Regions from separate parts of the Jannaschia sp. 2305UL9-9 genome, predicted to be linked through region 2. Evidence: riboswitches for the same ligand, from Rfam matches in the RefSeq annotation. Region 2 holds a riboswitch; the other holds the start of a gene.

Region 1 (4,411 bases), on a different contig from region 2:
CGGGTTCGCATCCGGGCTGCCATCAGGGGTCGAGATATTGTTGATCAGGGTGAAATTGGTGCCGTCGGCATTGCTGATCAGGACCTCGACCGTACGTTCGACTCCGCCGGCTGTGTCGTCGTTGTCCAGATACACGGTTGCAAACCCGCCCCCCGTGAGGGCGACGGTTTGCGGCGAGACAAGATCTTCGTTGGCCGAAATTCCCCCGGCAAACCCATCCTGCCGCAGTGTAACCTCCGCCCCGACGGTCGTCCCATCGGCGGAGATCTTTCTGCCCACGATATTCTGAGTGGTGCCGGAGCTCGTCTCGTAGGTGACGAAGAGGCTATCGTCCGCGCCGACCGCAATGCTGGGGTTGCTGTATTCGACGCCCGAGCCGGAGGTGTCGTTTACGACGAAACCACCACCGATCTCGGGCCCGGTGAAGGCCCCACGCTGGCCATTCTCATCGTAGATGCCGAAGATGACGTCAGTCTCTGTCCCGTTGGAGAACATGTAGACGATCGCAAACCCCCCGTCGGAGCGGGCCGCGACAGTGTGGTCGTCTTCGCTTCGCGTAAAGCCGAAGCCGTCGTTGAGAAACAGCGAACCCGTGAGCGCGTTGCCCAGCGGATCGAAGATCACCCCGATGATATCGCTTCCACCGCCATTGCCCACAGACTCGTTCTCGTCGGTCCAGGACACAAGGAAATTGCCGTTCGACAGCCCTGTAACGACCGGATCGCGCTGATCATCGGCAAGGACGAGGTTGGCGGTGAATTCGGAAAGCCAGAGAAGCGGAGTTGTGGTCATGTAAAATTCCTTCACGGATACAGGCACGGGCACTGATAAATGGTCGTTACCGACGCGGACTTCGCATCGCCGACAAGGGCATAGGCTTCCAGAATCGCGACGTTAACAATTTGCTACACAAAGCGTCGCGATTTAGCCACAACTGCTTGCCGCGGTGCCTGAACACGGCACGAAAGCGTCATCCTCGCCCGGCGATCGCCGGTCGTAGACGGCGTTCGTCACGGTGGTAGCCTGTCCAGCGTATCAAGGTTGGTGGCCCGTAGCGCCCGCTGGCGCCCTGGGGGTCGGTGCGCATCCGAGCGGGGTCATTCCATAAATGCCATCCGCCCGGGCCCGTGGTCTTGATGGCTGCACTGATGAACAGCAGGTTCAGCTGGCATCCCTTACAACGATAGGGAACCTGCAACGCCAGTTGCCTTCGCTCGCGGCACAGGGTCGGCAAATCCGATAACCGTGAGCCCAGAACCTTATCAAAGCACCGGGCAGTCCTAAGAAAACGATCTCTCAAGTACAGAGAAATCCGCGCCGGGCGGATGATTTGATGGTTTCGTAAGGATGATGGTGGCGGAGACGAAGGGATTCGAACCCTCGAGACGGTTTCCCGCCTACTCCCTTAGCAGGGGAGCGCCTTCGACCACTCGGCCACGTCTCCGCCGACGCGTTTAGGGGGCGGGTGGCGGAGAGACAAGCCGAAACTTGCGATCTCGGGATCAGGATGGCGGATGTCTTTTCGGGCGGCGCCTTGCCGGTAGGGTCTGCGGAATCGATCTGATGCGACCGCGGCGTCGATCCGTTGTCCATCGATCGCGACGGTTGCGCGACCGACCCGCAATTCGACCCGGGCAGCATTGACATTCAACCATTTCCGGACATCTTGGCGCCTGCAACAGGGGCGTCCGTCTTGCACGGGCTGAGAAGTACCCTTCGAACCTGAACCGGATCATGCCGGCGGAGGAAGTTGTGGGGATGCCACCCGTGTCGGGATTTGCGTTCGCCATGCCTCCTTCCGTCAAAGGAGGCCAGATGACACAGACCCCCGGAGATAGACTGAGCGCTTTGCGCGATGCCGCGCCGCTTGTGCACAACATCACCAACTTCGTCGCGATGAACGTGATGGCGAACGTGCTGTTGGCCATCGGCGCTTCGCCGGCAATGGTGCATGCCCGCGTCGAAGTCGCGGAGTTTGCGGAGCTGGCGCAGGCGTTGACCGTCAACATAGGTACCGCCGATCCCGAGTGGGGGGCCGCGATGGAAGACGCCGCGCGTGTCATGTCCGACCACGGGCGGCCGTGGGTTCTGGACCCGGTCGGCGTGGCGGCCACAGGCTTTCGACAGGATCTGTGCACCCGTCTCCTGGCCATGAAACCGACCGTGGTGCGTGGCAATGCATCCGAAATCCTGACGCTTGCCGGCCTTGGCGGGCGGGCAAAGGGCGTGGATGCGGGTGACAGTGTCGCGGACGCGGAGGGGGCCGCGCAGGATCTGGCGCGCCGAACCGGCGGTATCGTCGCGGTTTCGGGCCCGGTGGACTACGTCACCGACGGCGCACGGGGCGCGCGGGTTGAAAACGGTCATCCGCTGATGGCGCGGATCACGGTGATGGGGTGTTCGCTGAACGGCGTGATCGCCGCCTTCTGTGCGGGCGGGGATGCCTTCGACGCGACTTGCGCCGCGCTTGCGGCTTACGGTGTTGCGGGTGAGGCGGCGGGCCGGGTGGCATCGGGCCCCGGCAGCTTTCAGCCCGCGTTCCTCGATGCGCTTGCGGCGCTTTCCCCCGAGGATCTCAATGCCGCCGCCCGTATCCGGCAGGCCACATGATCGGGCCTGTCTATTTCATCACCGATCCGGGCGCGAAATTGTCCGTTGCAGAACAGGCGCGCGCCGCGGCGCGGGGCGGGGCCTGGGCCGTGCAGGTTCGCGACAAGACGGGGAGCGATGACGATATCCTTCGGCTGGTCGAGGGTCTGCTTCCGGAAATGGCGGCGCTGGGCGTTCGGCTGTTCGTCAATGACCGGGTCGACGTGGCCTGTGCAACGGGTGCTGATCTGCACATCGGGCAGGGCGATGGCGATCCGCGCATCGCGCGCAACCGCATCGGGCCGAATGCGATCCTGGGCCTTTCGGTCGAGACGGCGGCACAATGCGCCGCGATCCCGGATTGTGTCGACTATATCGGGGCGGGGCCGTTCCGCAGCACGGCCACCAAACCGGATGCTGCTGCCCCCACGGGGCCCGGGGGCCTTGCTCAGATCGTTTCCGCGTCGCCTGTGCCGACGATCGCCATCGGGGGGCTGTCGGCGGCCGACATTCCGGCCCTGCGAGGCGCTGGCGCAGTGGGCATGGCCGTCGTCTCGGCAATCTCGCGGGCCGAGGATCCGGTCTTGGCCACGCGCACTCTCGTCACGGGCTGGAGGTCCACATGATACCCAATGTTCTGTCGATCGCCGGGTCCGACCCTTCGGGCGGCGCGGGGATTCAGGCCGATCTCAAGGCGATATCGGCCAATGGCGGCTATGCGATGGCGGCGGTAACCGCGCTGACGGCGCAGAACACGCAAGGCGTTCGTGCCGTGTCCTTGACGGATCCGCAGATGCTTTCCGATCAGATCGCGGCGATCCGCGACGACATTCGGATCGATGCAATCAAGATCGGCATGCTCGGCAGCGCGCAGAATGTCGCGACCGTCGCGAGCGCATTGTCGGACATCGATGCGCCGATCGTTCTGGACCCGGTGATGGTGGCCAAGGGCGGCGACCGGTTGCTTGATCCGGACGCGGTCGCCGCTCTGCGCGACCTGCTTGCACCGATGGCAACGGTCCTTACGCCAAACCTGCCCGAGGCGGGGGACCTGCTGGGCCTGCCTGCGGGGACCGATCGGGACGCGATGGCCGAACAGGCGCAGGCGCTTTGCGCCCTCGGGTGCGCCGCCGTGCTGTTGAAAGGCGGTCACCTCGACGGGCCAGACAGCCCCGATTTCCTGCTCGGCGCGGACGAGGCGGTCTGGTTCGAAAGCCGGCGGCACAGCACGCGCAACACCCACGGGACCGGCTGCACCCTGTCGTCCGCGCTTGCGGCGCAGCTGGGGCAGGGGAAGGCCCTGCATCCGGCCGTCATCGCAGCCAAGGCCTATATCTCTGCCGCGATCCTGAGGGCGGATGATCTGTCGGTCGGGTCAGGTCACGGCCCTGTTCACCATTTTCATGCATTCCAGAGAGGATCTTCCCAGACATGACACATGCCATCGATACGCAAACCGTACTGATCACCGGGGCCGGTCGGGGCCTCGGCGCCGCGATCGCGCGGGCTTTCGCGCAACAGGGCGCGAAGGTCGCGATAAACTACCGCGCCAGTGCGGAGGCCGCGCAGGCGCTTGCGACGGAACTGGGGCCCAGGGCGATTGCCGTGCAGGCGGACATGACCGACAAATCGGCCGTGGACGCGATGGTCGAGGAGGTCACGCAAACGCTCGGCGCGCCTACGACGCTGATCCACAACGCCCTGGCAGACTACAGCTTCAACGGGGACGCCCGCGCGACGCTCGACACCCTGTCCTGGGCGGATCTCGCCCGACAGTCGGAGGTCGCCGTGGGCGGCGCCCTTAACGCGATTCAGGCCATGA
Region 2 (4,411 bases):
TCGGGCGGTGGCAATCTCTTGATGGTTGTCGGGCTTCAGATGCTCGTCGGCTCCGCCGCGCTGTTGCCGGTGGGCCTGATGTTCGAGGTCTGGGACGTCACCTGGACACCGCGCCTGATCGGAGCCCTGGCCTATACGACGCTGGTGCCCGGCCTTGCGGCAACGTGGATCTGGTTCCTGCTGGTGGCGCGCATCGGGGCGACACCCGCGGCGACATTCCATTTTCTCAACCCGTTTTTCGGGGTCGTCATCGCCTGGGCCCTTCTGGGCGAGGGGCTGGGCCCCCTTGACGTGATCGGTGTCGTCGTCGTGACCCTTGGCATTCTGGCGGTGCAGATCAGTCGGTTGAAACGGCCCTAGCCGATTACCCCGCCCGCATCGCCAACCTGCCCGCGATGCAGCAACAGGTGATCCAGCACAACGCAGGCCATCATCGCCTCGGCCACGGGTACCGCCCGGATACCGACGCAGGGATCATGACGCCCCTTGGTCACGATTGTCGTATCCTCGCCGGATTTCGTGATCGTCCGGCGTTCCGACAGGATGGATGACGTCGGCTTGACCGCGAACCGCACCACGAGGTCCTGCCCGGTCGAGATGCCGCCAAGAATGCCGCCCGCGTGGTTCGACGAATAGACGGGTCCGTCCGGGCCCATCGAGATCTCGTCCGCATTGTCGCGGCCGGTCAGGCGGGCGGCATTCATGCCCTCGCCCACTTCGACGCCCTTGACCGCGTTGATCGACATCATCGCAGCCGCCAGATCGGTGTCGATCTTGGCATAGATCGGTGCACCAAGGCCCGCAGGAACACCCCGCGCGACGCATTCGATGATCGCCCCGACGGAATTGTGGTCATCCTTGCGCAGCCAGTCGAGGTGATCGGCGAACGCCTGTGCCGCCACCGGATCGGGGCACCAGAAATCGTTGCGCGCGATCTCGTCCCAGTCGAACCGGGACCGGTCGATGTCGAGCGGCCCCATCGCGGTCATGTAGCCGATCACGGAAACCTCGGGGGCCAGCGCGGCCAGCGCCGCCCGCGCGATGCCCCCCGCCGCGACCCGCGCCGCCGTTTCGCGGGCGGACGACCGACCACCGCCACGGTAGTCCCGCACGCCGTATTTCTGCCAATAGGTGATGTCGGCATGGCCGGGGCGGAACTTCTCGGCGATCTCGCCGTAGTCCTTGGACCGCTGGTCGGTGTTCCGGATCATCAACTGGATCGGGGTGCCCGTGCTGACACCCTCGAAGACGCCGGACAGAATCTCGACCTGATCGGGTTCCTTGCGCTGCGTCGTATGCTTGGATTGGCCGGGCTTGCGCTTGTCCATCCAGACCTGAATGGCCTCTGCGGTCACGGGCACACCCGGCGGGCACCCGTCGACCGTCGCACCCAGCGCGGGCCCGTGGCTTTCGCCCCAGGTGGTGACACGGAACAGATGGCCGAAGGTATTCATGGACATGGGCGCACTCCTCACGGGCTGCGGTCTAGACGGAACGTCAGGGGGCGGCAAGCGGACGCCCGGTCGCGCCCGTCAGGTATCGGGGATCGCGCGCGGGGCCCCGGCATCATCCAGCGCGACGAAGACGAAATCGGCATCCGTCACCTTGGCCCCCGTCTTGGCGAACCGCGCGCGGGCCCAGACATCCACGTGGATCCGCATGGAGGTCCGCCCGACGGATTTCAGCGTCGCATAGAGGGTGACTTCGTCGCCGACCTTGACGGGCCGCAGAAACTGCATCCCCTCCACCGCGACCGTTGCGCCGCGCCCCTGCGCGACACGTCCGGCCATGTTGCCCGCCGCCAGATCCATCTGCGACATCAGCCAGCCGCCGAATATGTCACCCGCCGGGTTCGTATCGGCGGGCATCGCGATGGTGCGGATGACCAGAACGCCGTCATCCTGCTGTCGCCCGTGGCTGCCCCGCTCGCGCGCGCGGGACAGGGCTGGATCCTCGTCATGTGCCACCGGCATGCTCCTCATCGCCCATCGTTCCGACCGTGATAGCACCGCCACCTCGGGACGACGAGCCTTTGCCAGCCACACGGTTTCCGGGGGCTGGTCCCCGGACCGCACCTCGGCTAAGCACAAGGCACCTCGGGGGGCCAACACAGGCTGAGATGCGAAAGCGGACCCGTTGAACCTGAACCGGTTAAGACCGGCGGAGGGAAGGTCGCGCACGTCAATGCCAACCTCACCCCCGTCCGTCGCCATGGGAGTTGTGAGATGAAACTGACCACCGCCATCGCCACGGGCCTGACCCTGATCGCCTCGGCCGCCACGGCCGAACCGCTCACGGTCTATGCCCCCGATTACTTCGCGTCCGAATGGGGCCCCGGCCCGGCCATCAAGACGGCCTTCGAGGCCGATTGCGCATGCGAGATCGAATATGTCACCGGCGACCTGCTGCCACGCCTGCGCCTCGAAGGGGAACGCACCGGCGCCGACGTCGTGATCGGCCTGAACACCGACGATGCGGAACGCGCGCGTCAGACCGGCCTGTTCGCCCCCCACGGCGTGACGATCGAGGGGCTGACCATGCCCGTCGACTGGACGGACGACACCTTCGTGCCCTTCAACTGGGGGCATACCGCCTTCGTCTATGACACGACCAAGCTGGATGCCGTCCCGACGACCTTCCAGGGCCTGCTGGATGCGCCCGACGATCTGCGCATCGTGATCCAGGACCCGCGCACCAGCGTGTCCGGCCTTGCGTTGGCTTTGTGGATGAAGTCGGTCTTCGGCGACGATACGCAGGCCGCGTGGGAGGCATTGGCCCCCAAGATCGTGACCGTCACGCGCGGCTGGTCCGAGGCCTATGGCATGTTCACCGAAGGAGAGGCCGACATGGTCCTGTCCTACACGACCAGCCCCGCCTATCACATCATCGCCGAGGAGGACCTGACCAAGAAGGCCGCCATCTTCGACGAAGGCCACTACGTCATGGTCGAGACCGCCGGCCAGATCGCGGGCACCGACCAGCCGGAGCTGGCGCAGGCCTTCCTCGACTTCATCCTGACCGAGGATTTCCAGTCGATCATTCCCGAAGGGAACTGGTCCCTGCCCGCCAAGCTGGACCCAGCGAAGATGCCCGAAGGGTTTGCCATGCTCGACATGCCGGACACTGCGCTCCTGTTTTCCTCGGATGAGGCAGAGGCGCTGCGCGACACCGTCGTGGCAGAGTTCGAGGCCGGCCTCGGCCGCTGACCGGGGTGGGTCGCGGCACCCGCATCGGCATCGCGGCGGCGCTTGTCGTCGCGGTTGTCCTGCTGCTGCCCCTCGGGGCGGTGGCCTGGCGCGCCGAGGGGTGGGACGGCCTGACGGCATCCGATTGGGGGGCCCTGCGCTTTACCTTGTGGCAGGCGGCCCTGTCGGCTGGCCTGTCCGTCCTGCTGGCGATTCCGGTGGCACGCGCGCTGGCCCGCCGACGGTTCGCGGGACGGGGCGCGGTGATCCTGCTGCTGGGGGCGCCCTTCATCCTGCCGGTGATCGTCGCGGTTCTGGGCCTCGTCGCCCTGTTCGGCCGGTCCGGCCCGATCAGCCTCGTGCTCGGCTGGTTCGGGGTCGACCCGGTTTCGATCTATGGTGCGCAAGGCGTGATCCTTGCGCATGTGTTCTTCAACATGCCGCTGGCCACCCGGCTGATGGTGCAGGGCTGGCAAGGCATTCCGGGGGAACGGATACGTCTGGCCGCCTCCCTCGGCTTCGACGCCCGCGACACGCGGCGGTTCCTCGAATGGCCCATGCTGCGTGCCATCGTGCCGGGGGTCTTCCTCGTGATCTTCCTGATCTGCACGACGTCCTTTGCCGTGGCGCTGGCCTTGGGCGGCGGGCCAAGGTCCACGACGGTCGAACTCGCGATCTATCAGGCGTTCCGCTTTGATTTCGACCTCGGCCGTGCCGCCATCCTCGGCGCGCTGCAACTCGCGCTCGGGGTTGGCGCCGCGCTGTCGTCGCTGCGCATGACATTGCCGTCGGGATTCGGGGCCGGACAGGACAGGATCGTGCGCCGCTGGGATTCGGCGGGGTGGGTGCTCCGGCTTCAGGACACGGTGGCGATCGTGCTGGCCTGCGGGTTCCTTCTGCTGCCGATCGGCATGATCCTCGCCGACGGGCTGAGCCATGTGACCGCCCTGCCCGCGTCCGTCTGGTGGGCGACATTGCGGTCGCTGGCCATCGCCCTTGCGGCAGCGATGCTGACCGTGTCCCTTGCCCTCGCCATGTCCCTTGCCGCCCTGCGCGCCGGTTGGGTCGAGGTGGTGGGAACGCTGTCGATCGCGGCATCGCCCCTCGTCCTCGGGACTGGGCTTTATATTCTGCTGCTGCCTTGGGTGAACCCGATCGCGCTGGCGCTGCCGATCGTGCTGCTGGTCAATGTGGTGCTGGCGCTGCCCTTTGCCCTGCGCGCCCTG

The links. Region 2 has a riboswitch for thiamine pyrophosphate ahead of V6N07_RS10240 (thiamine ABC transporter substrate binding subunit). Riboswitches for the same ligand answer to the same signal wherever they lie in the genome.
Region 1: it holds a riboswitch for thiamine pyrophosphate, as region 2 does, so the genes downstream of both, thiM (hydroxyethylthiazole kinase) here and V6N07_RS10240 (thiamine ABC transporter substrate binding subunit) in region 2, are expected to answer to the same signal.

What each region holds. Positions count from the first base shown of each region.
Region 1 covers NZ_JBGEHM010000001.1:1,352,544-1,356,954, reverse strand. The annotation lists gene V6N07_RS06640 (beta strand repeat-containing protein) at 1-792, opposite strand, end outside; tRNA gene V6N07_RS06635 (tRNA-Ser) at 1,355-1,444, opposite strand; TPP riboswitch at 1,671-1,766, shown strand; gene thiM (hydroxyethylthiazole kinase) at 1,816-2,610, shown strand; gene thiE (thiamine phosphate synthase) at 2,607-3,215, shown strand; gene thiD (bifunctional hydroxymethylpyrimidine kinase/phosphomethylpyrimidine kinase) at 3,212-4,024, shown strand; gene V6N07_RS06615 (3-oxoacyl-ACP reductase) at 4,021-4,411, shown strand, end outside.
Region 2 covers NZ_JBGEHM010000002.1:494,378-498,788, reverse strand. The annotation lists gene V6N07_RS10255 (DMT family transporter) at 1-360, shown strand, start outside; gene aroC (chorismate synthase) at 357-1,460, opposite strand; gene V6N07_RS10245 (acyl-CoA thioesterase) at 1,533-1,868, opposite strand; TPP riboswitch at 2,088-2,186, shown strand; gene V6N07_RS10240 (thiamine ABC transporter substrate binding subunit) at 2,226-3,206, shown strand; gene V6N07_RS10235 (thiamine/thiamine pyrophosphate ABC transporter permease ThiP) at 3,212-4,411, shown strand, end outside.